Regions from separate parts of the Sinobaca sp. H24 genome, predicted to be linked through region 2. Evidence: riboswitches for the same ligand, from Rfam matches in the RefSeq annotation. Region 2 holds a riboswitch; the other holds the start of a gene.
The links. A riboswitch is a leader RNA that binds a small molecule or an ion and turns the genes downstream of it on or off. The one in region 2 is predicted to bind FMN.
Positions count from the first base shown of each region.

Region 1: it holds a riboswitch for FMN, as region 2 does, so the genes downstream of both, ribD (bifunctional diaminohydroxyphosphoribosylaminopyrimidine deaminase/5-amino-6-(5-phosphoribosylamino)uracil reductase RibD) here and ribD (bifunctional diaminohydroxyphosphoribosylaminopyrimidine deaminase/5-amino-6-(5-phosphoribosylamino)uracil reductase RibD) in region 2, are expected to answer to the same signal.

Region 1 is NZ_JALBWT010000002.1:198,039-208,394, forward strand. It holds gene deoB (phosphopentomutase) at 1-9, shown strand, start outside; gene MMY81_RS04190 (purine-nucleoside phosphorylase) at 9-839, shown strand; partial or broken gene MMY81_RS04195 (purine-nucleoside phosphorylase) at 840-1,669, shown strand; gene MMY81_RS04200 (pyrimidine-nucleoside phosphorylase) at 1,697-2,998, shown strand; gene lysA (diaminopimelate decarboxylase) at 3,092-4,411, shown strand; gene MMY81_RS04210 (peptidylprolyl isomerase) at 4,470-4,904, shown strand; FMN riboswitch at 5,038-5,184, shown strand; gene ribD (bifunctional diaminohydroxyphosphoribosylaminopyrimidine deaminase/5-amino-6-(5-phosphoribosylamino)uracil reductase RibD) at 5,361-6,449, shown strand; gene ribE (riboflavin synthase) at 6,455-7,063, shown strand; gene MMY81_RS04225 (bifunctional 3,4-dihydroxy-2-butanone-4-phosphate synthase/GTP cyclohydrolase II) at 7,108-8,301, shown strand; partial or broken gene ribH (6,7-dimethyl-8-ribityllumazine synthase) at 8,344-8,805, shown strand; gene MMY81_RS33265 (hypothetical protein) at 8,937-9,062, shown strand; partial or broken gene MMY81_RS04235 (GNAT family N-acetyltransferase) at 9,078-9,299, shown strand; gene MMY81_RS04240 (hypothetical protein) at 9,349-9,540, opposite strand; gene MMY81_RS04245 (DUF309 domain-containing protein) at 9,613-9,897, opposite strand; gene MMY81_RS04250 (segregation and condensation protein A) at 10,094-10,356, shown strand, end outside.
Region 2 is NZ_JALBWT010000009.1:20,228-30,583, reverse strand. It holds gene ribH (6,7-dimethyl-8-ribityllumazine synthase) at 45-509, opposite strand; gene MMY81_RS13410 (bifunctional 3,4-dihydroxy-2-butanone-4-phosphate synthase/GTP cyclohydrolase II) at 543-1,736, opposite strand; gene ribE (riboflavin synthase) at 1,781-2,389, opposite strand; partial or broken gene ribD (bifunctional diaminohydroxyphosphoribosylaminopyrimidine deaminase/5-amino-6-(5-phosphoribosylamino)uracil reductase RibD) at 2,395-3,482, opposite strand; FMN riboswitch at 3,658-3,804, opposite strand; gene MMY81_RS13395 (peptidylprolyl isomerase) at 3,944-4,378, opposite strand; partial or broken gene lysA (diaminopimelate decarboxylase) at 4,437-5,755, opposite strand; gene MMY81_RS13385 (pyrimidine-nucleoside phosphorylase) at 5,851-7,152, opposite strand; gene MMY81_RS13380 (purine-nucleoside phosphorylase) at 7,183-8,010, opposite strand; gene MMY81_RS13375 (purine-nucleoside phosphorylase) at 8,011-8,841, opposite strand; partial or broken gene deoB (phosphopentomutase) at 8,841-10,039, opposite strand; partial or broken gene xerD (site-specific tyrosine recombinase XerD) at 10,060-10,356, opposite strand, start outside.

The DNA.
Region 1 (10,356 bases), on a different contig from region 2:
GACAAATAATGAACATTATCGAGAACGTCCAAAAAGCATCCAGCACGATTCAGTCATATACCAGCATTCAGCCAAAGATCGGTCTGATTTTAGGATCAGGACTTGGTATTCTTGCTGATGAAATAGAAGAAGCAGTAGTGATTCCATATGAAAAAATTCCGGGCTTCCCGGTTTCCACCGTGGAAGGACATGCCGGTGAGCTTGTTGTTGGTAAACTCGAAGGAGTCGCGGTTGCGGCAATGAAAGGCCGTTTTCATTATTATGAGGGTTATTCCATGCAGGAGGTTACCTTTCCGGTGCGCGTCATGCATATGCTCGGTATTGAAGCGCTTTTTGTTACAAATGCTGCCGGCGGTATTAACGAATCGTTTAAAGCAGGCAACTTAATGAGAATTAAAGACCACATTAATCAAATGGGGGCAAATCCTTTAATCGGCAAAAACGAAGAATCTTTCGGCACCCGCTTTCCTGATATGTCCAATGCTTATTCTGAAAGACTTGCCCATATTGCCAATAAAGCTGCCAAAGAGCTTGAAATTGACTTAAAAGAAGGTGTTTATGCAGCGAATACGGGTCCATGTTATGAAACGCCGGCTGAAATTAACATGCTGCGTGTACTCGGGGCCGATGCTGTAGGGATGTCGACGGTTCCCGAAGTAATCGCAGCAGCCCACTCCTCTATCCAGGTTCTGGGAATTTCCTGCATTTCCAACATGGCTGCCGGCATCCTTGACCAGCCGCTCAGCCACGATGAAGTAATGGAGACTACCACGGCTGTCCGAGCAGAATTTTTATCACTAATGAAAAATATCGTTAAACGGACGGGGGAAGAGTTGTAAATGAGCATCTCAACCACTGAAATAAACGAAGCAGCTGATTTTATTCAGTCCAAAATAAACAAAGCACCTGCTGTCGCCATGATTTTGGGATCCGGTCTAGGAGATCTTGCAGAAGAAATAGAAGAGCCGGTATACATTCCATATAATGAGATTCCACATTTTCCTGTATCTACAGTGGAAGGACATGCAGGACGCCTTGTCATTGGCAGGCTTCAGGGAAAAGAAGTTATGCCATGCAGGGACGCTTTCATTACTATGAAGGCTATTCGATGCAGGAAGTCACCTTCCCGGTCCGGGTGATGAAAAGTCTTGGAGCAGAGAACCTGATTGTAACCAATGCTTGCGGGGGGATGAATAAAAACTATCAGCCCGGCGATTTAATGGTGATAGAAGACCATTTAAATATGACAAACGATAATCCGCTTATTGGAGAGAATTTGGAGGCATTCGGCCCCCCGGTTTCCTGACATGAGTACAGCATATAATAAAGAATTTCAGAAACTTGCCCATCGCTGCGCCGAAAAAGAAGGCTTAACGCTGCAGCAGGGAGTGTATGCCGGCATTACCGGACCTTATTTTATGTCTGCAGCAGAATTAATTATGCTCCGTCGTCTCGGAGGGGATGTCGTAGGTATGTCCACGGTTCCGGAAGTTATCGTCGCGCAGCACAGCGGAATGAATATTCTGGGCATTTCCTGCGTCACAGATATGGCAGTCGCGAAGATCTGCAGGGTGTGACTCATCAGGAAGTAATGGAAACAGCTGCCAGAACAAAGCCTAAATTTATTTCACTGGTAAAAGAAATCATAAAAAGCATGCCGGCATCATAACATCCTAAATGAAGAGAGGCGCATACAATGAGAATGGTAGACATTATTACAGATAAACGGGATGGAAAAGAATTACCGCAGGAAGCAATTGAATGGTTTATTAACGAGTATACAAAGGGCGGAGTTCCTGATTATCAGGCAGCAGCCTTTGCCATGGCCGTTTATTTTAAAGGGATGACGCAGTCTGAAGCAGCAGCGCTGACTTTTGCAATGGCGGCTTCCGGAGACCAGCTTGATCTGTCTGCGGTGGAAGGAGTCAAAGTGGACAAACATTCCACCGGTGGAGTGGGAGACAAAACAACGCTTATTCTAGGTCCCATTGTAGCGGCACTTGGCATACCGGTAGCAAAAATGTCCGGACGCGGTCTCGGTCATACTGGCGGAACGATAGATAAGCTGGAGGCATTTACAGGCTTTCAGACGGAAATCAGCCAGGATGAATTTATTAAGCTCGTAAACCAGAATAAAATTGCCCTTGCCGGGCAGAGCGGGAATTTGACGCCCGCTGATAAGAAGCTGTACTCGCTTCGTGACGTAACAGGCACAGTTAATTCTATTCCATTGATTGCCAGCTCTGTGATGAGTAAAAAAATCGCTGCCGGAGCAGACGCCATTGTTCTCGATGTAAAGACAGGCAGCGGGGCCTTTATGGAAAGCGTGGAAGAGGCAAGAGAGCTTGCCGGCGCGATGGTGGATATTGGGAAATCACTGGATCGGAAAACGATGGCAGTTATATCCGATATGAATCAGCCGCTCGGCCGTTTTGTCGGAAACGCGCTGGAAGTCAAAGAAGCCATTGATACGTTAAACGGAAAAGGACCGAAAGATCTTCACGATCTAAGCGTTACGCTTGCCGCACACATGGTTGTCCTTGCGGATAAAGCAGCCAATTTGGAAGAAGCAGTGAAATTGGTGGAGCAGGTTATTAATAATGGAGAAGCATTGAAAAAAATGAAGCAGTTCATTGAAGCGCAGGGAGGCGACGCCTCGTCAGTGGATGATTCCAGTCTTCTTCTCAACGCTTCTCATCTAATAGAAGTAACATCTGAAAAAAATGGATTTGTCAGCGGAATGAAAGCTTCTGAAATAGGACGTGCTGCTATGACGCTTGGTGCAGGACGGGCAACAAAAGACGATGAAATTGATTATGCGGTAGGAATCGAACTTCAGAAAAAAAATCGGGACCGCGTTCAGGCGGGCGATGTGCTTGCTGTTCTTCACGCCAATCAGACAGATGCTTCGGAAGCATCTGCTATTGTCAGGGAGGCCTATGAATATTCTGATTCCGAAGTTGTGCCGGAGCCTCTTATTCATGACACGATCGTATAAAAGCCCCTGATAACAACTGCGAGAGTTTTTCTTTGTACTCCTGCTAATAGATGCTACAATATAAATCACTGAATGGGAGTAGGGGGAAAAACTATGTATCTACACGGCACCAGCCAAATAAACAGTAAAGGCCACCTGGAAATAGGCGGCGTTGATACAATGGATATAACGAAAGAATACGGAACACCGGTTTTTGTATATGATGTAGAGCTTATCCGGCGCCGGGCAAGAGGCTTTAAAAAAGCATTCGAAACAGAAGGCATGCAGTATCAGGTGGCATATGCGAGCAAGGCGTTCAGCTGTATTGCCATGGTTCAGCTTGCTGACGAACTGGGATTAAGCCTCGATGTTGTTTCAGGTGGAGAAATGCTGACGGCCAAGCGTGCCGGATTTCCAATGGAACGTGTTCACCTTCATGGGAATAATAAATCCCTTGAGGAAATCCAGATGGCTCTTGATCTTGATGTCGGGTGTTTTGTAGTGGATAATTTTCATGAATTGGATATGCTCAAGGAGCAGACTGAGAAAACGAAAAAAACCCCGCATGTGCTGATCCGCACGACCCCTGGAATTGAAGCTCATACGCATGAGTATATTTCCACAGGCCAGGAAGACTCGAAGTTTGGTTTTGATTTAACAAGCGGCCAGGCGGATGAAGCTATTAAGCGTCTGAAAGATCATCCTTATCTGCAGCTGAAAGGGATCCACTGCCATATAGGTTCACAGATTTTTGATACGAATGGTTTTTCCATGGCTATTGAAAAATTATTCAGCCAGATTATCCGCTGGAAAGAAGAATTGGATTTCGAGCCGGAAGTACTCAATGCAGGGGGCGGTTTCGGGATCCGCTATGTAGAGGGTGACGAGCCGCTGCTGCCGGAGGAGTATGTTACCTCTTTAATTCATACGGTGAAAGAACAGTCTGCCATGCACGGACTAAAGCTTCCTGAAATCTGGATTGAACCAGGCCGGGCAATGACCGGTGATGCCGGGACTACGCTTTATAAAATCGGCTCCCAGAAAAACATTCCGGGTGTCCGCAGATATGCTGCAGTTGACGGAGGTATGACCGATAATATCCGCCCTGCACTGTACCATGCTGAATATGAAGGGGTGCTTGCAAACCGCGCCAACGATAAAGCAGAAGATACGTTTGCCATTGCAGGGAAATGCTGTGAGTCCGGCGATATGCTGATCTGGGATCTGCCTCTACCGGAAATTGCCGAAGATGATGTGCTGGCAGTTTTCTGCACGGGTGCCTATGGATATGCCATGGCTAATAACTATAACCGATTTTCCAGACCTCCGGTCGTTTTTGCAGAAAACGGTTCGGTCCAGCTCGTCATAAAAAAAGAATCCTATGAAGATTTATTAAAAAATGATTTGCCTCTTCGCTCAGCAGAGAGGGTATAATAGAACAGCCGGTTTTATTAAACCGGGTTTTACATTTTAAAGAAGGTGGTTGATTGTGATGAAAAAAGGAAGCATTAAGTTTGAAAACGGAGAAGAAATTCAAATTGAATTCTTTGACCAGGATGCACCAGGCACAGTAGAAAACTTTGAAACACTTGCCAATAAAGGCTTTTATAATGGATTGAATTTCCACCGCGTCATTCCTGGATTCGTAGCCCAGGGTGGAGACCCTAGCGGCAACGGCACAGGTGGACCGGGATATACCATTAAATGTGAAACAGAAGGAAATCCTAATAAGCACGGTAAAGGCTATTTATCAATGGCGCATGCCGGCAAAGATACGGGCGGAAGCCAGTTCTTTATTCTTTTTGAACCACAGCCTCACTTAGACGGCGTTCACACGGTCTTTGGTAAAGTAACAGAAGGCCTGGATACGGTAGATAGAATCAAGCAGGGCGACGTTATGCAGGAAGTGAAAGTCTGGAGCGAATAAAGCAAAAAAACCGGCTCCGTGCCGGTTTTTTTACATAACAGAACCGTCAGGCATTTTAGTTGACGATTCTCATTGGATTATCATATGATTAAGTATATACTTTTATAAAATAACATTGGTACCTGCCGTACGGCAGTTCCTTCGGGGTCGGGTGAAAGTCCCAACCGGCGGTGATAAAGAGCATTCTCTTTTTAGTCCGTGACCCGTAATGCTTAGGCAGAGCGGTGGATTCGGTGAAATTCCGAAGCCGACAGTAAAGTCTGGATGGGAGAAGGAAACCATGTTTAAATAGGCTGCGCGATACTTTGTGTTTAACATAGAGAAGCGGCCTTTGATCCCTGTTTACAGGGCTTATTTAAACGTGATTAATTACTCCCCCGAAGGAAACAGTCCTTCGGGGGTTTTTATATGCTCCGAAGCTGATTGGACGGGGCAGTGGGAAAGGCTGTAATAAATATGAACGATGAAACATATATGAATTTCGCACTGGATCTGGCAGTTTCCGCTTCAGGCCAGACCTCCCCCAACCCATTAGTGGGAGCCGTAATAGTAAAAAACAATCAAATTGTCGGCATGGGGGCACACCTAAAAGCGGGAACCCCCCACGCAGAAGTGCATGCCGTGCGCATGGCAGGGGACCAGGCGCAGGGTGCTACGGCCTATGTGACGCTGGAACCGTGCAGCCATTATGGGAGAACGCCTCCCTGCGCCGATCTATTGATCGAAAGCCGGGTTGATAGAGTAGTGGTGGCTTCTGTCGATCCCAATCCCGAAGTGAAAGGAAGAGGGATCGAAAAACTAAAGGCAGCCGGAATAACCGTTGAAGTCGGCGTCCTAAAAGAAAAGGCAGACAAAATAAACAATTTTTTCTTTCACTATATGAAAACAGCGACACCCTACGTGACGCTTAAAGCAGCAGCCACACTGGACGGGAAAACAGCTTCCTACACCGGCAGCAGCAAATGGATTACGGGGGGGAAAGCAAGAGAAGATGTCCATTTAAACCGAATGAAGCACGATGCGATACTAATCGGTGCGGGAACAGCCGCTGCTGACGATCCCTCTCTTAATGTCAGGCTTGATCATGCGTTCAGGCAGCCGGTACGAATTATCCTGGATACTTCCCTGCGAACGAGTCCGACTGCAAAAATGCTGCATGATGAAGGAGCTCCCGTTTGGATAATCTGCGGTAGTGGAGCCGATGAGAAAAGAAAACAGGTTTTGAAAGCCGCCGGAGCCGATATTATAAAGCTGCAGGAGGAAACAATAACGATTCCTGTTCTTCTCGGAAAGCTGGGAGAAAAAAATATACAGTCTTTGTATGTAGAAGGCGGGGCAGCTGTACATGGCAGCTTTTTAGATGCAGCCGCTTTTCAGGAACTGCACTATTATATAGCCCCAAAGCTGATTGGCGGAAAAACGGCATTTCCTGTTTTTGGAGGACGCGGCATAGCTCTTATGGAAGAGGCCGCAGAACTGGTAGTGGAATCAACCGAAACATTAGGAGAAGACATGAAGATAACGGCTTTTCCAAAGAAAGGATGAATGCTGTGTTCACAGGAATTATAGAAGAAAAAGCAACGATTGCCCAGATGAATGACCATGAAACGCATATGGAGCTGAAAATAAAAGCGGAAAAAATTATGCAGGACATGAAAGAAGGAGACAGTATTTCCATTAACGGTGTCTGCCTGACAGTTACAGATTTCGATGAAAACATGTTTCAGGTCGATGTAATGCCTGAAACAATGAAAAGCACCAGTCTTCAGGCTCTTCAAGAGAACAGCCGCGTAAATGTGGAAAGAGCTATGGCAGCCAATAACCGCTTCGGTGGACATTTCGTAAGCGGCCATGTGGATGCAGCCGGAAGAATTGCCTCCATTGAGCCGCTGGCAAACGCAGTGTACATTCACATTGAAGTGCCGGAGCAGCTGATGCCGTATATGATGCTTAAAGGATCCGTAACGCTCGACGGCATAAGTCTTACTTTATTTGGAGTGGACGATGCAGCATCTACTATTACTGTTTCGATTATTCCCCACACGTGGGAAGAAACAAACTTATCTACTAAACAGATAAATGATCCAATCAACGTAGAATGCGATGTGTTAATGAAATACACAGAGCGTCTGCTTGAAACCAAATACAAAAAAGCGTAAAACTCCAATAGAAAGAAGGCAGATGCATCATGGAAAATGAATCCATGTTTCATACAATTGAAGAAGCCATCTATGAATTAATGCAGGGAAAAGCAGTGATCGTAGTCGATGATGAAGACAGGGAAAATGAAGGCGACTTTGTCGCTTTATCCGATAGAATTACACCAGACACCATTAACTTTATGATTACCCACGGACGTGGTCTCGTCTGTACGCCTATAACCGAAAAAAGGGCCGGGGAGCTGGAGCTGGTTCCGATGGTTGACCACAATACCGATCCCCACGGAACAGCGTTCACAGTCAGCGTAGATCACAAAAGTGCGTCTACCGGCATTTCAGCCAAAGAACGGGCGGATACCATCCTTTCTCTTGTTAATAATAAAACCCGGCCGCTCGATCTAAAGCGTCCCGGCCATGTTTTCCCATTGATCGCTAAAGAGGGAGGGGTTCTCCGCAGAGCCGGACATACCGAAGCGGCTGTTGACCTGGCACGTCTTTCCGGTGCTGAGCCGTCGGGCGTTATCTGTGAAATTATTAAAGAGGATGGGGAAATGGCCCGTGTCCCTGAGCTTCTTGAAATCGCTGAAAAACATGAAATCAAGATGATTACGATCAAGGATCTTATTAAATACCGTCATAAAAAAGACAAGCTGATCGTAAGAGAAACAGAAGTGAAGCTGCCAACAGAATTCGGTGAATTTACAGCGTACGGCTACACTTCTGTTATTGATCAAAAAGAAAGTATCGCGCTCGTAAAGGGTAATATCCTGCCGGATGAACCCGTACTTGTACGGGTTCACTCAGAATGTTTAACAGGAGATGTATTTGGTTCCCACCGCTGCGACTGCGGCCCTCAGCTTCATGCAGCCCTGCAGCAGATTGAGCAGGAAGGCAGCGGTATTCTGCTGTACATGCGCCAGGAAGGAAGAGGTATCGGCCTGATCAATAAGCTGAAAGCCTATGAACTTCAGGAGCAGGGATATGATACAGTAGAAGCTAATGAAAAGCTTGGTTTTGCGCCTGATCTCCGCGATTATGGAATTGGCGCCCAGATTCTTAAAGACCTTGGAGTAAAAAAAATGAACCTGCTTACCAATAATCCCAGAAAAATTACCGGGCTCAAGGGTTATGATCTGGAAGTGATCGACCGTGTACCTATTCAGCTTCCACTTAACAAGGATAACGAAAGGTATATGCGGACCAAACAGGGAAAAATGGGGCACATGCTCCACTTCTAAATATATGCAGCATAACATTAGAGAATAAGGGAGTTTTCAGACATGGGACAGAATTTTGAAGGATCTATGACAGGGCAGGACTTAAAATAGCAGTAGTTACCGGACGCTTTAACGATTTTATTACTGGGAGACTGCTTGAAGGAGCAGTCGGTACATTAAAACGCCACGGTGTAACAGAAGAAAATATCGATACCGTCTGGGTACCGGGTGCATTTGAAATTCCTTATGCTTCCAAAAAACTGGCGCAGAAAAAAATATGATGCAATTATTACACTTGGTACCGTCATCCGCGGAGCAACGCCTCACTTTGATTATGTCTGCTCAGAAGCCGCCAAAGGAGTATCACAGGTAGCTATGAATTATGATCTTCCCGTTATATTCGGCGTATTAACAACAAATACGATCGAAGAAGCGGTGGAAAGAGCCGGCACGAAAGCTGGCAATAAAGGCGCAGACGCAGCGCTTGCAGCAATTGAAATGGCTAATCTTGATAAACTTTTTTAAATCATGTACAATATCGATAAATCATGAAACATGGCGGTTCTATCTGCCATGTTTTCGTGCTGTTTGAGGACGTGCTTTCTCCAAGCAGCACATATCTTCTATTTTTCGAAAGTGATGAGGGATATATTTATATGTTCATGAAATTTAAGCCTGCACAACGAAAAATCGCAATGGGCCTGCTGTCATACATGCCGGAAGAAAAGAGTATTAAACTATTGCTTGAAACCGTGCAGAAGTATGAAACAGAAAGCAGCTGAGAGCTTTTTTTATGGAAGGAAAAAGAAGATTTTGTAGGAGTTATTGGTATTGTGAATGAAACGGAGAATACGGTCAGGCTGCAGCATTTATGTATTAACCCATCCTACCGCGGGGAAGGTCTTGGCAGGAAAATGGTAGAAGAAATGCAGCAGCGCCTTCAAAAAAATATGGTTCCTTCCGAGGCGGTAAAAAGCTTTCTTGAATCATGCCGGCCGGAAGAAACCCAGAGTACGTAGAAAAAGCGTCCGCTTCGTAACAGGCGGACGCTTTCTTATGGAAATTTCTTTAGTAAGAGGAATAACGGCTGGCCGCAGCCTGCTTTCGTTTCTTTTGTTCTTCGCGTTCCTGAATTACATCGGATCGGTCCCGGCGTGTATGGCGGTCAATTAATTCCTTATCGGCCATATCGCTTTTATTCTGCCAGACAAGCCGGCGTCGTGCACATTCTTCATAACAGTGCTGAACGAGTTTTTTCATCCGTCAGGGGGATATTTAAATCCGAATAAGGATCGTCGGATAAGAGCTGATCGAGCTGTAAATAGATGCGGTTTAACAATTCATCTGTATCGATAGAAAGCTGCTGCAGGGAATACGAATGCTCGGCAATAATTCCGAAGAACGAAGGAGCACTTTCTCTGCGCCTGCATAATTGCCGCGGCGCTGATGATATAACCCGACGGCAAGCTGAATGAGTCCTACCCAGTGTTTGTCGCGTCTGCCGGCTTCTTTTTCCTTCCAGTGTTCTTCTAACAATTCATGGCATTCAAAGTAATCACGATGCCCGTGAAACTGAATAAGGAATTGAATATAGCTGTCAGAGTAAATAGGAGGCATAGCATGCACTCGCTTTCGTTGAATATTTTCTTTGACAATGTTCTAAAGGCCGTTGGAGTACATATTCTAAACTTTACCACATGTGCTTTTCATTAATCTACTCCGAGACGTTAAACGTCATAAATTCGCCTATCGTTAAGCAGCAGATGGATATGATATAATTCAAGTGTGTGAAAGGGAACAGAGGGGTAGAAAAATGGAGAAATACAGCGTAAAAATTGATACATTCGAGGGACCACTCGATCTGCTGCTGCATTTAATCCAACAATCAGAAGTAGATATTTATCATATTTCTGTTTCAACGATTACAGCCCAATATTTGGACTATGTGCGGACGATGCAGGAGCTTCAGCTTGATGTAGCAAGTGAATATTTAGTGATGGCAGCATCTCTTCTGGAGATCAAGAGCAGCATGCTTCTTCCTGCACCGATTTTGAGGAAGAAGAAGAGGACTACGAG
Region 2 (10,356 bases):
GTTGCTGCCGCCATGTTACGTGATTTATCGATATTGTACATGATTTAAATTAGTTTATCAAGATTCGCCATTTCAATTGCCGCCAGCGCTGCATCTGCGCCTTTATTACCGGCTTTAGTACCAGCACGCTCTATCGCTTCTTCAATTGTATTTGTCGTTAACACGCCGAAGATAACAGGAACATCATAATTCATTGCTACTTGTGATACTCCTTTAGCAGCTTCCGAGCAGACATAATCGAAATGAGGAGTCGCCCCTCGGATAACAGTACCCAATGTAATAATCGCATCATATTTTTTCGACTGGGCGAGTTTTTTTGAGGCATAAGGAATTTCAAATGCGCCCGGCACCCAAACCGTATCAATGTTTTCCTCTTTAACACCGTGGCGCTTCAATGTACCAACGGCTCCTTCAAGCAGGCGTCCGGTAATAAAATCGTTAAAGCGTCCTGTTACTACTGCTATTTTTAAGTCCTGACCTGTCATAGATCCTTCGAAATGTTCTCCCATGTCTGAAAACTCCCTTATTCTGTAATAAATTTTTTAGAAATGAAGCATGTGTCCCATTTTTCCCTGCTTGGTTCGCAAATATTTTTCGTTATCCTTGTTAAATGGCAGCTGAATAGGTACGCGGTCGATTACTTCTAAATCATAGCCCTTCAGCCCGGTAATTTTCCTTGGATTATTAGTAAGCAGGTTCATCTTTTTCACTCCCAGATCCCTGAGAATCTGAGCGCCGATGCCATATTCCCGGAGATCGGGTGCAAATCCAAGCTTTTCGTTAGCTTCTACTGTATCATATCCCTGCTCTTGAAGTTCATAGGCTTTCAGCTTATTAATCAGACCAATACCTCTTCCTTCCTGACGCATATAAAGCAGAATACCGCTTCCTTCCTGTTCAATCTGATGCAGGGCCGCATGAAGCTGCGGACCGCAGTCACAGCGGTGGGAACCGAACACATCCCCGGTTAGACATTCTGAATGCACTCGCACCAGTACAGGTTCATCCGGAAGAATATTTCCTTTCACAAGGGCGATACTCTCTTTTTGGTCAATCACGGATGTATAACCAAAAGCCGTAAATTCTCCAAATTCTGTCGGAAGCTTCACTTCTGTTTCTCTTATAACAAGCTTATCTTTTTTATGACGGTATTTAATAAGGTCCTTAATTGTAATCATTTTCACTTCATGCTTTTCAGCTATTTCCATAAGTTCGGGTACGCGGGCCATTTCTCCATCTTCTTTAATGATCTCACAAATGACCCCCGATGGCTCGGCGCCGGAAAGTCGTGCCAGATCAACCGCCGCTTCCGTATGCCCTGCTCTGCGGAGAACACCGCCTTCTTTAGCAATCAAAGGGAACACGTGGCCGGGACGCTTCAGGTCAAGCGGCCGGGTTTTTTTATCAACAAGCGACAGAATGGTATCCGCCCGCTCTTTTGCAGAAATACCGGTTGATGCACTCTTATGGTCCACACTTACTGTAAAAGCAGTACCGTGAGGATCTGTGTTGTGATCTACCATAGGAACAAGTTCGAGTTCTCTAGCTCTTTGTTCGGTTATAGGCGTACAGACCAGCCCGCGCCCGTGGGTAATCATAAAGTTAATCGTTTCCGGCGTGACTCTATCAGAGAGCGCTACAAAGTCGCCTTCATTTTCTCTGTCTTCATCATCACATACGATGACTGCTTTTCCCTGCATTAATTCATAAATAGCTTCTTCAATTGTATGAAACATGGATTCATTTTCCATGATGCACCTGCCTTCTTCCTATTGGAGTTTTACGCCTTTTTGTATTTTGTTTCAAGCAGGCGTTCCGTGTACTTCATTAATACATCGCATTCTACATTGATAGGATCATTGATCTGCTTGGCAGACAAGTTTGTTTCTTCCCAGGTGTGGGGGATAATCGAAACCGTAATAGTAGATGCTTCATCGTCCACTCCAAATAACGTAAGACTAATACCGTCAAGCGTCACAGATCCTTTCAGCATCATATACGGCATCAGCTGCTCCGGTACTTCAATATGAATATAAACCGCGTTTGCCAGCGGCTCGATGGATGCAATTCTTCCTGCAGCGTCCACATGGCCGCTTACGAAATGACCTCCGAATCGATTATTGGCCGCCATCGCTCTTTCTACATTCACGGGGCTTTTTTCCTGAAGAGCCTGAAGGCTGGTGCTTTTCATTGTTTCAGGCATAACATCCACCTGAAACATGCTTTCGTCAAAAGCAGTGACAGTGAGGCAGACCCCGTTGATGGAAATACTGTCGCCTTCTTTCATATCCTGCATAATTTTTTCAGCTTTTATTTTCAGCTCCATATGGGTCTCATGATCATTCATATGAGCGATAATAGCTTTTTCTTCTATAATCCCTGTAAACATAGCATTCATCCTTCCTTTGGAAAAGCCGTCATCTTAATATCTTCTCCCAATGTTTCCGTTGATTTAATGACAAGCTGCGCTGCGTTTTCCATCAGCTCCATTCCCTGTCCTCCAAACACTGGAAACGCGTCTTTTCCGCCCACCAGCTTAGGCGCTATATAGTAATGAAGTTCCTGAAATGCAGCTGCTTCCAAAAAGCTGCCATGCACAGTAGAACCGCCCTCCACATACAAGGACTGGATGTTTTTTTCACCGAGCTTTTTAAGAAGAACCGAAATAGAAATGGTGTCGTCTGCAAGCTCGATTATTTCTGCTCCTGCCGCTTTTAGTTCCTGCTTTTTCTTTTCTTCGGCCTGGCTTGTGCAGACGATCCAGACAGGGGCGCCATTATCCTGAAGCATTTTCGCAGTTGAAAGCGTCCGCAGCGACGTATCCAGCACAATACGTACCGGCTGTCTGAACGCTTGCTCGAGTCGAACATTTAGAGAGGGGTCGTCTGCAGCTGCTGTTCCTGCACCGACTAATATTGCGTCATGCTTCATACGGTTTAAGTGAACGTCTTTTCTTGCATTTTCCCCAGTAATCCATTTACTGCTTCCTGCATACGTAGCCGTTTTACCATCAAGCGTTGCTGCAGCTTTAAGCGTCACATAAGGAGTTTTTGTTTTCATATAGTGAAAGAAAAAACGGTTGATGCTATCTGCCTTTTCTTTCAGTACACCGATATCAACAGAAATGCCGGCCGCTCTCAGTTTCTCAATTCCCCTGCCTTTTACTTGAGGATTTGGATCAACAGAGGCTATAAAGACTCTTCGGATTCCGTTTTCAATCAGCAGGTCAGCGCAGGGGGGCGTTTTCCCATAATGGCTGCACGGCTCTAATGTTACATAGGCTACAGCGCCTTCTGCCTCCTTGCCTGCCATACGGACTGCATGCACCTCTGCGTGAGGCGTTCCTGCTTTCAGATGAGCGCCCATGCCGACGATTTGATGATTCTTTACTAATACTGCTCCAACTAACGGGTTGGGGATGTTTGTCCGTCAGCAGAAGCGGCCAGATCCAGTGCAAGCTTCATATAGGTTTCATCATTCATTGTTATTACAGCCCTTCCCGCTGACTCGTTCAACAGACTTCGAGGCATATAAAAACCCCCGAAGGACTTTCCTTCGGGGGAGTAATTAATCACGTTTAAATAAGCCCTGTCAACAGGTGCAAAAGGCCGCTGCTGCTTTACGTGTGTATCCACAGCAGGCAGCCTATTTAAACATGGTTTCCTTCTCCCATCCAGACTTTACTGTCGGCTTCGGAATTTCACCGAATCCACCGCTCTGCCTAAGCATTACGGGTCACGGACTAAAAAGAGCGCACTCTTTATCACCGCCGGTTGGGACTTTCACCCGACCCCGAAGGAACTGCCGCACGGCAGATACCAATGTTATTTTCTAAAAAGTATATACCTTATCATATGATAACCAAATGAGAAACGTCAACTAAAAATGCCTGACGGTACTATTATGTAAAAAAACCGGCATTCCGCCGGTTTTTTAAGCCTGTTTATTCGCTCCAGACTTTCACTTCCTGCATAACGTCTCCCTGCTTAATTCTATCAACAGTATCAAGACCTTCTGTTACTTTACCAAAAACAGTATGAACGCCGTCCAGGTGTGGCTGCGGTTCAAAAAGAATAAAGAACTGGCTTCCGCCTGTATCTTTGCCGGCATGTGCCATAGATAAATAGCCTTTACCGTGCTTATTAGGATTTCCTTCTGTTTCACACTTAATAGTATAACCCGGTCCGCCTGTTCCATTGCCGCTTGGGTCTCCGCCCTGAGCTACAAATCCAGGAATGACACGGTGAAAGTTCAATCCGTTGTAAAACCCTTTATTCGCAAGTGTTTCGAAATTTTCTACTGTTCCTGGTGCATCCTGGTCAAAGAATTCAATTTGAATTTCTTCTCCATTTTCAAACTTAATGCTTCCTTTTTTCATTACAATCAACCACCTTTTTTAAAATGTAAAGCCCGGCTGATTAAAACCGGCTGTTCTATTATACCCTCTCTGCAGAGCGGAGAGGCAAATCATTTTTTAATAAATCTTCGTACGTTTCTTTTCTTATAACAAGCTGGGTCGTTCCATTTTCTGCAAACACGACCGGCGGCCTTGAAAACCGGTTATAATTATTAGCCATGGCATACCCATAAGCACCTGTGCAGAAAACAGCCAGCACGTCATCTTCGGCAAGTTCCGGAAGCGGCAGATCCCAAATCAGCATATCTCCTGACTCACAGCATTTTCCGGCTATGGCAAATGTATCTTCTGCTTTGTCATTTGCACGGTTCGCAAGTACCCCTTCATATTCTGCATGATAGAGGGCGGGGCGTATATTATCGGTCATTCCTCCATCGACTGCCGCATACCGGCGCACCCCTGGAATGTTTTTCTGGGATCCTATTTTATAAAGAGTTGTTCCAGCGTCCCCGGTCATCGCCCGGCCGGGTTCAATCCAGATTTCCGGCATATCCAGGCCGTGCAGCGAGCTCTGCTCCTGCACTGTATGAATTAGAGAGGTCACATACTCCTCAGGCAGCAGCGGTTCGTCTCCTTCAACATAACGTATGCCAAAACCTCCGCCTGCATTCAGCACTTCCGGCTCAAAGTCCAGTTCTTCCTTCCAGCGGATAATCTGGCTGAAGAGCTTCTCAATGGCCATCGAAAATCCATGAGTATCAAAAATCTGCGAGCCGATATGGCAGTGAATACCTTTTAGCTGCAGGTAAGGATGATCTTTCAGTCGTTTAATTGCTTCGTCAGCCTGTCCGCTCGTTAAGTCAAAACCAAACTTGGAATCTTCCTGTCCCGTTGAAATATATTCATGTGTATGAGCTTCGATTCCAGGAGTTGTGCGGATCAGCACATGCGGAGACTTTTTCATTTTTTCGGTCTGCTCTTTGAGCATATCGAGTTCATGAAAATTATCTACAACAAAACACCCGACATCCAGATCCAGTGCCATTTGAATTTCTTCAAGGGATTTATTATTTCCATGAAGGTGTACACGCTCCATCGGAAATCCTGCCCGTTTGGCTGTAAGCATTTCCCCGCCTGATACTACGTCCAGACTTAATCCAAGCTCATCAGCAAGCTGAACCATAGCAATACAGCTGAAGGCTTTGCTTGCATAAGCTACTTGATACTGCACGCCTTCTGCTTCAAATGCTTTTTTGAAGCCTCTTGCTCTGCGTCGTATCAGTTCGACATCGTAAACAAAAACCGGCGTCCCATATTCTTTTGTAATATCCATCGTATCCACGCCGCCTATTTCCAGGTGGCCTTTTTGTTTATTTGGCTGGTGCCGTGTAAATACATCGCTTTTCCCCCTACTCCCATTCAGTGATTTATATTGTAGCATCTATTTGCAGGAGTACAAAGAAAAACTCTCGCGGCTGTTTTCAGGCACTATTTTATACGATCGTATCGTGGATAAGCGGTTCGGGTATAACTTCTGACTCGGAATATTCATAGGCCTCTCTAACAATGGCAGCAGCCTCGGCAGCTTCTGTCTGATTGGCATGCAGCACAGCAAGCACATCGCCTGCCTGCACGCGGTCTCCAATCTTTTTACGAAGTTCAATTCCCACAGCATAATCAATTTCATCGTCTTTTGTTGCCCGTCCAGCTCCCAGAGTCATTGCTGCACGTCCAATTTCTGAAGCTTTCATGCCGCTGACATACCCATCTTTTTCTGAAGTGACTTCTATTAAATGTGCAGCATTAAGCAGCAGGCTTGAATCATCCACTGAAGAGGCGTCCCCGCCCTGCGCTTCAATAAACTGCTTCATTTTTTTCAATGCTTCTCCGTTTTCAATAACCTGCTCCACGAGCTTTACGGCCTCTTCCAAATTAGAGGCTTTATCAGCCAGTACTACCATATGAGCTGCAAGCGTAACGCTTAAATCATGAAGATCTTTCGGTCCTTTGCCGTTTAGTGTATCTATGGCTTCTTTTACCTCAAGCGCATTTCCAACGAAGCGGCCCAGCGGCTGATTCATATCGGATATAACAGCCATTGTTTTCCGATCCAGGGATTTCCCTATATCAACCATCGCGCCGGCGAGCTCTCTTGCTTCTTCAACGCTTTCCATGAACGCACCGCTGCCTGTTTTCACATCAAGTACAATAGCATCGGCTCCGGCGGCAATTTTCTTGCTCATGACCGAACTTGCAATTAACGGAATAGAATTCACTGTTCCTGTTACGTCCCGCAGCGAATAGAGCTTCTTATCAGCCGGAGTTAGATTTCCGCTCTGTCCGGCAAGCGCAATTTTATTTTCATTTACGAGCTTAATAAACTCGTCCTGGCTGATTTCTGTCTGAAATCCTGTAAAAGCTTCCAGCTTATCAATTGTTCCTCCGGTATGCCCGAGACCGCGGCCGGACATTTTTGCTACCGGAATGCCAAGCGCAGCTACAATAGGACCCAGAATCAAGGTCGTTTTGTCCCCCACCCCTCCGGTCGAATGTTTGTCGACTTTGACTCCTTCGACTGCAGTGAGGTCAAGCTGGTCTCCGGAAGCCGCCATCGCAAACGTCAACGCGGCAGCCTCCGACTGGGTCATCCCTTTAAAATATACAGCCATTGCAAAGGCAGCTGCCTGGTAATCAGGCACCGTTCCTTTTGTATATTCGTTAATAAACCATTCAATTGCTTCCTGAGGGAGTTCTTTTCCGTCCCGTTTGTCTGTAATGATATCTACCATTCTCATTGTATCTGCCTCGTTTCATTTAGAGTCTTTCTATGCCGGCATATCTTTTATAATCTTTTTTACTAATGAAATAAATTTAGGCTTTGTCCGCGCCGCAGTTTCCATCACTTCCTGATGGGTTACTCCCTGCAGATCTTCTCCAACTGCCATGTCTGTAACGCAGGAAATGCCGAGCACATTCATTCCACTGTGCTGGGCCACGATAACTTCCGGCACCGTGGACATGCCTACTACATCTCCGCCGAGACGGCGAAGCATAATCAATTCTGCTGCAGACATGAAATAAGGTCCTGTAATACCTGCATATACTCCCTGCTGCAGTGTTAAACCATCTTTTTCAGCGCAGCGATGGGCAAGCTCCTGAAATTCTTTATTATATGCTGTACTCATATCAGGAAAGCGGGGGCCGAATGCCTCCAGGTTTTCTCCAATAAGCGGATTGTCGTTTGTCATATTTAAATGGTCTTCGATCACCATTAAATCGCCGGGCTGATAGCTTTTATTCATGCCTCCGCACGCATTGGTTACAATTAGGTTCTCTGCTCCAAGGCTTTTCATAACACGAACTGGAAAGGTTACTTCCTGCATCGAATACCCTTCATAGTAATGAAAGCGTCCCTGCATAGCAATCACTTCTTTTCCCTGAAACTTCCCAATAACCAGGCGCCCTGCATGCCCTTCCACTGTGGATACTGGAAAGTGCGGAATCTCGTTGTAAGGAATGTGGACCGGTTCTTCAATTTCTTCTGCCAGGTCCCCAAGACCTGATCCCAGAATCAAAGCGACAGCAGGAGCTCTGTTTATCCTGGACTGAATAAAATCAGCCGCTTCTTTTATTTCCACTGCAGATATACCCATTTACAGCTCTTCCCCCGTCCATTTTACGATATTTTTCATCAATGATAAAAATTCAGCACGTACCGCTGTCGTCGTTTCCATCACTTCATCGTGGCTGAGAGGCTGGTCCAGGATACCGGCGGCCATGTTGGAAATGCAGGAAATTCCGAGTACCTGTATAGAGGAATGAGCGGCTGCAATAACTTCGGGAACGGTGGACATACCTACGGCATCAGCCCCAAGAATCCGCAGCATTTTTATTTCTGCAGGGGTTTCATAACACGGTCCCGTGTTCGCCGCATACACCCCTTCTTGTAAATCAATTTCGAGTTCTTTCGCGGCTTTATTGGCAATATGGGCAAGTTTTTCAGAATAAGCGTTGGACATATCCGGAAAACGGGTGCCGAACGATTCTTCATTTTTACCGATTAACGGGTTTGCCCCCATTTGATTAATGTGGTCTTTGATCCTCATCAAATTGCCGGCCTTAAACGATTCATTAATGCCGCCGGCAGCATTCGTTACAAACAGCGCTTTTATACCAAGCGAATGCATGACGCGCACTGGAAAAGTAACTTCCTGCATGGAATAGCCTTCGTAATAATGAAAGCGGCCCTTCATCGCTGCAACTGCAACTCCTTCGAGCTTTCCAATAACAAGTTCACCTGCATGACCTTCAACGGTGGAAACAGGAAAGCCTGGTATTTTTTCATAAGGAATAACTACAGCCTCTTCTATTTCGTCCGCGAGAATACCAAGGCCGGACCCTAAAATCAAACCAATTTCAGGCTGAATCGTTGTAAAGGATTGAATGGCACTGCTTGCTTTTTGAACGTTATCTATTATGCTCATTATTTGTCTCCATTCTTGTTTAAAGTTGATAAAAAGCTGCTGCCGTATTCCGGCATCGGTACATTGAAATTTTCAGCGATTGTGGCCCCAATATCAGCAAATGTCTTTCTTGTTCCGAGATCCCGTCCGGTCTTTATAGAGGGCGAATAGGCAAGAAGCGGCACAATCTCTCTTGTATGATCTGTACCCGGATGGACCGGATCATTGCCATGATCTGCCGTAATAATAAGAATATCGTTTTCCTTCATACTCTCCATTACTTCCGGCAGTCTTTGATCAAACTCTTCTATTGCTTTGCCATATCCAATCGGATCACGACGGTGCCCGAATTTTGCGTCAAAGTCAACAAGATTTAAAAAGCTTAGACCTGTAAAATCACGATGCATCGTCTGCATCAATTTATCCATTCCATCCATGTTTGAGGTGGTGCGCAGGGAATCGGTAATACCTTCATTATCAAAAATATCGCTGATCTTTCCAACTGCCAGACTATCCAGACTGCTGTCCTTCAAATAGTTCAGCACAGTCTGTCCGAATGGCTTTAATGCGTAATCGTGCCGGTTGGAAGTGCGTTCAAATGCACCGGCTGCTCCGGTAAAAGGCCGCGCGATGATTCTTCCTAACATATAAGGCGGATCATAGGTCATTTTCCGGGCCTTTTCGCAGATATCATACAGCTCTTCGAGCGGTACGATATCTTCGTGGGCCGCGATCTGCAGAACCGAATCGGCAGAAGTATATACAATTAAATCGCCGCTGTTCACATGCGCTTCGCCAAGCTCTTCTATTATTTCTGTACCTGATGCTACTTTATTGCCAATTACTTTCCGTCCTGTGGCTTCTTCAAGCTTTCCGATTAAATCAGGGGGAACCCTTCTGGAAATGTCTGGAACGGCTCACCGATATAAAGTCCCATCATTTCCCAGTGACCAGTCATCGTGTCCTTGCTCTGAGATGCTTCTTCCATAATGCCGTAGGATGCGGCTGGAGAGGACACTGTTGAAATCCCCTGTGCTTCTTTGATCATTCCCAATCCTAGTTTTTCAAGATTAGGTACATGCAGGCCATTCATCTTTTCTGCTATATGACCGAGCGTGTCGGCACCTTGATCGCCAAACTCTCCGGCATCGGGTGCTTCTCCTATTCCTACTGAATCCATAACAACAACAAACATTCGCTTGAACGGATAATCATTCATCGTTAGTCTCCTTTTTTTCGTTATGCCCTTGGATGATAATGTAAATATACATCCTTAAGTTTATGGGTTGATACATGTGTATATATTTGAGTTGTCGAAATATCGGTGTGACCGAGCATTTCCTGAACGGCTCTCAAATCAGCTCCATTTTCAAGAAGGTGTGTAGCAAAAGAGTGCCTGAGCGTATGCGGGGTGAGGGGCTTTTTCAATGCCGGCCTTTTCCGCAGCTCCCTTTAGTATCTTCCAAAATCCTTGTCTCGAAAGCGGATTTCCGTGATGATTTACAAACAAAGTATCATGCCGTTTTTGCTTCATCA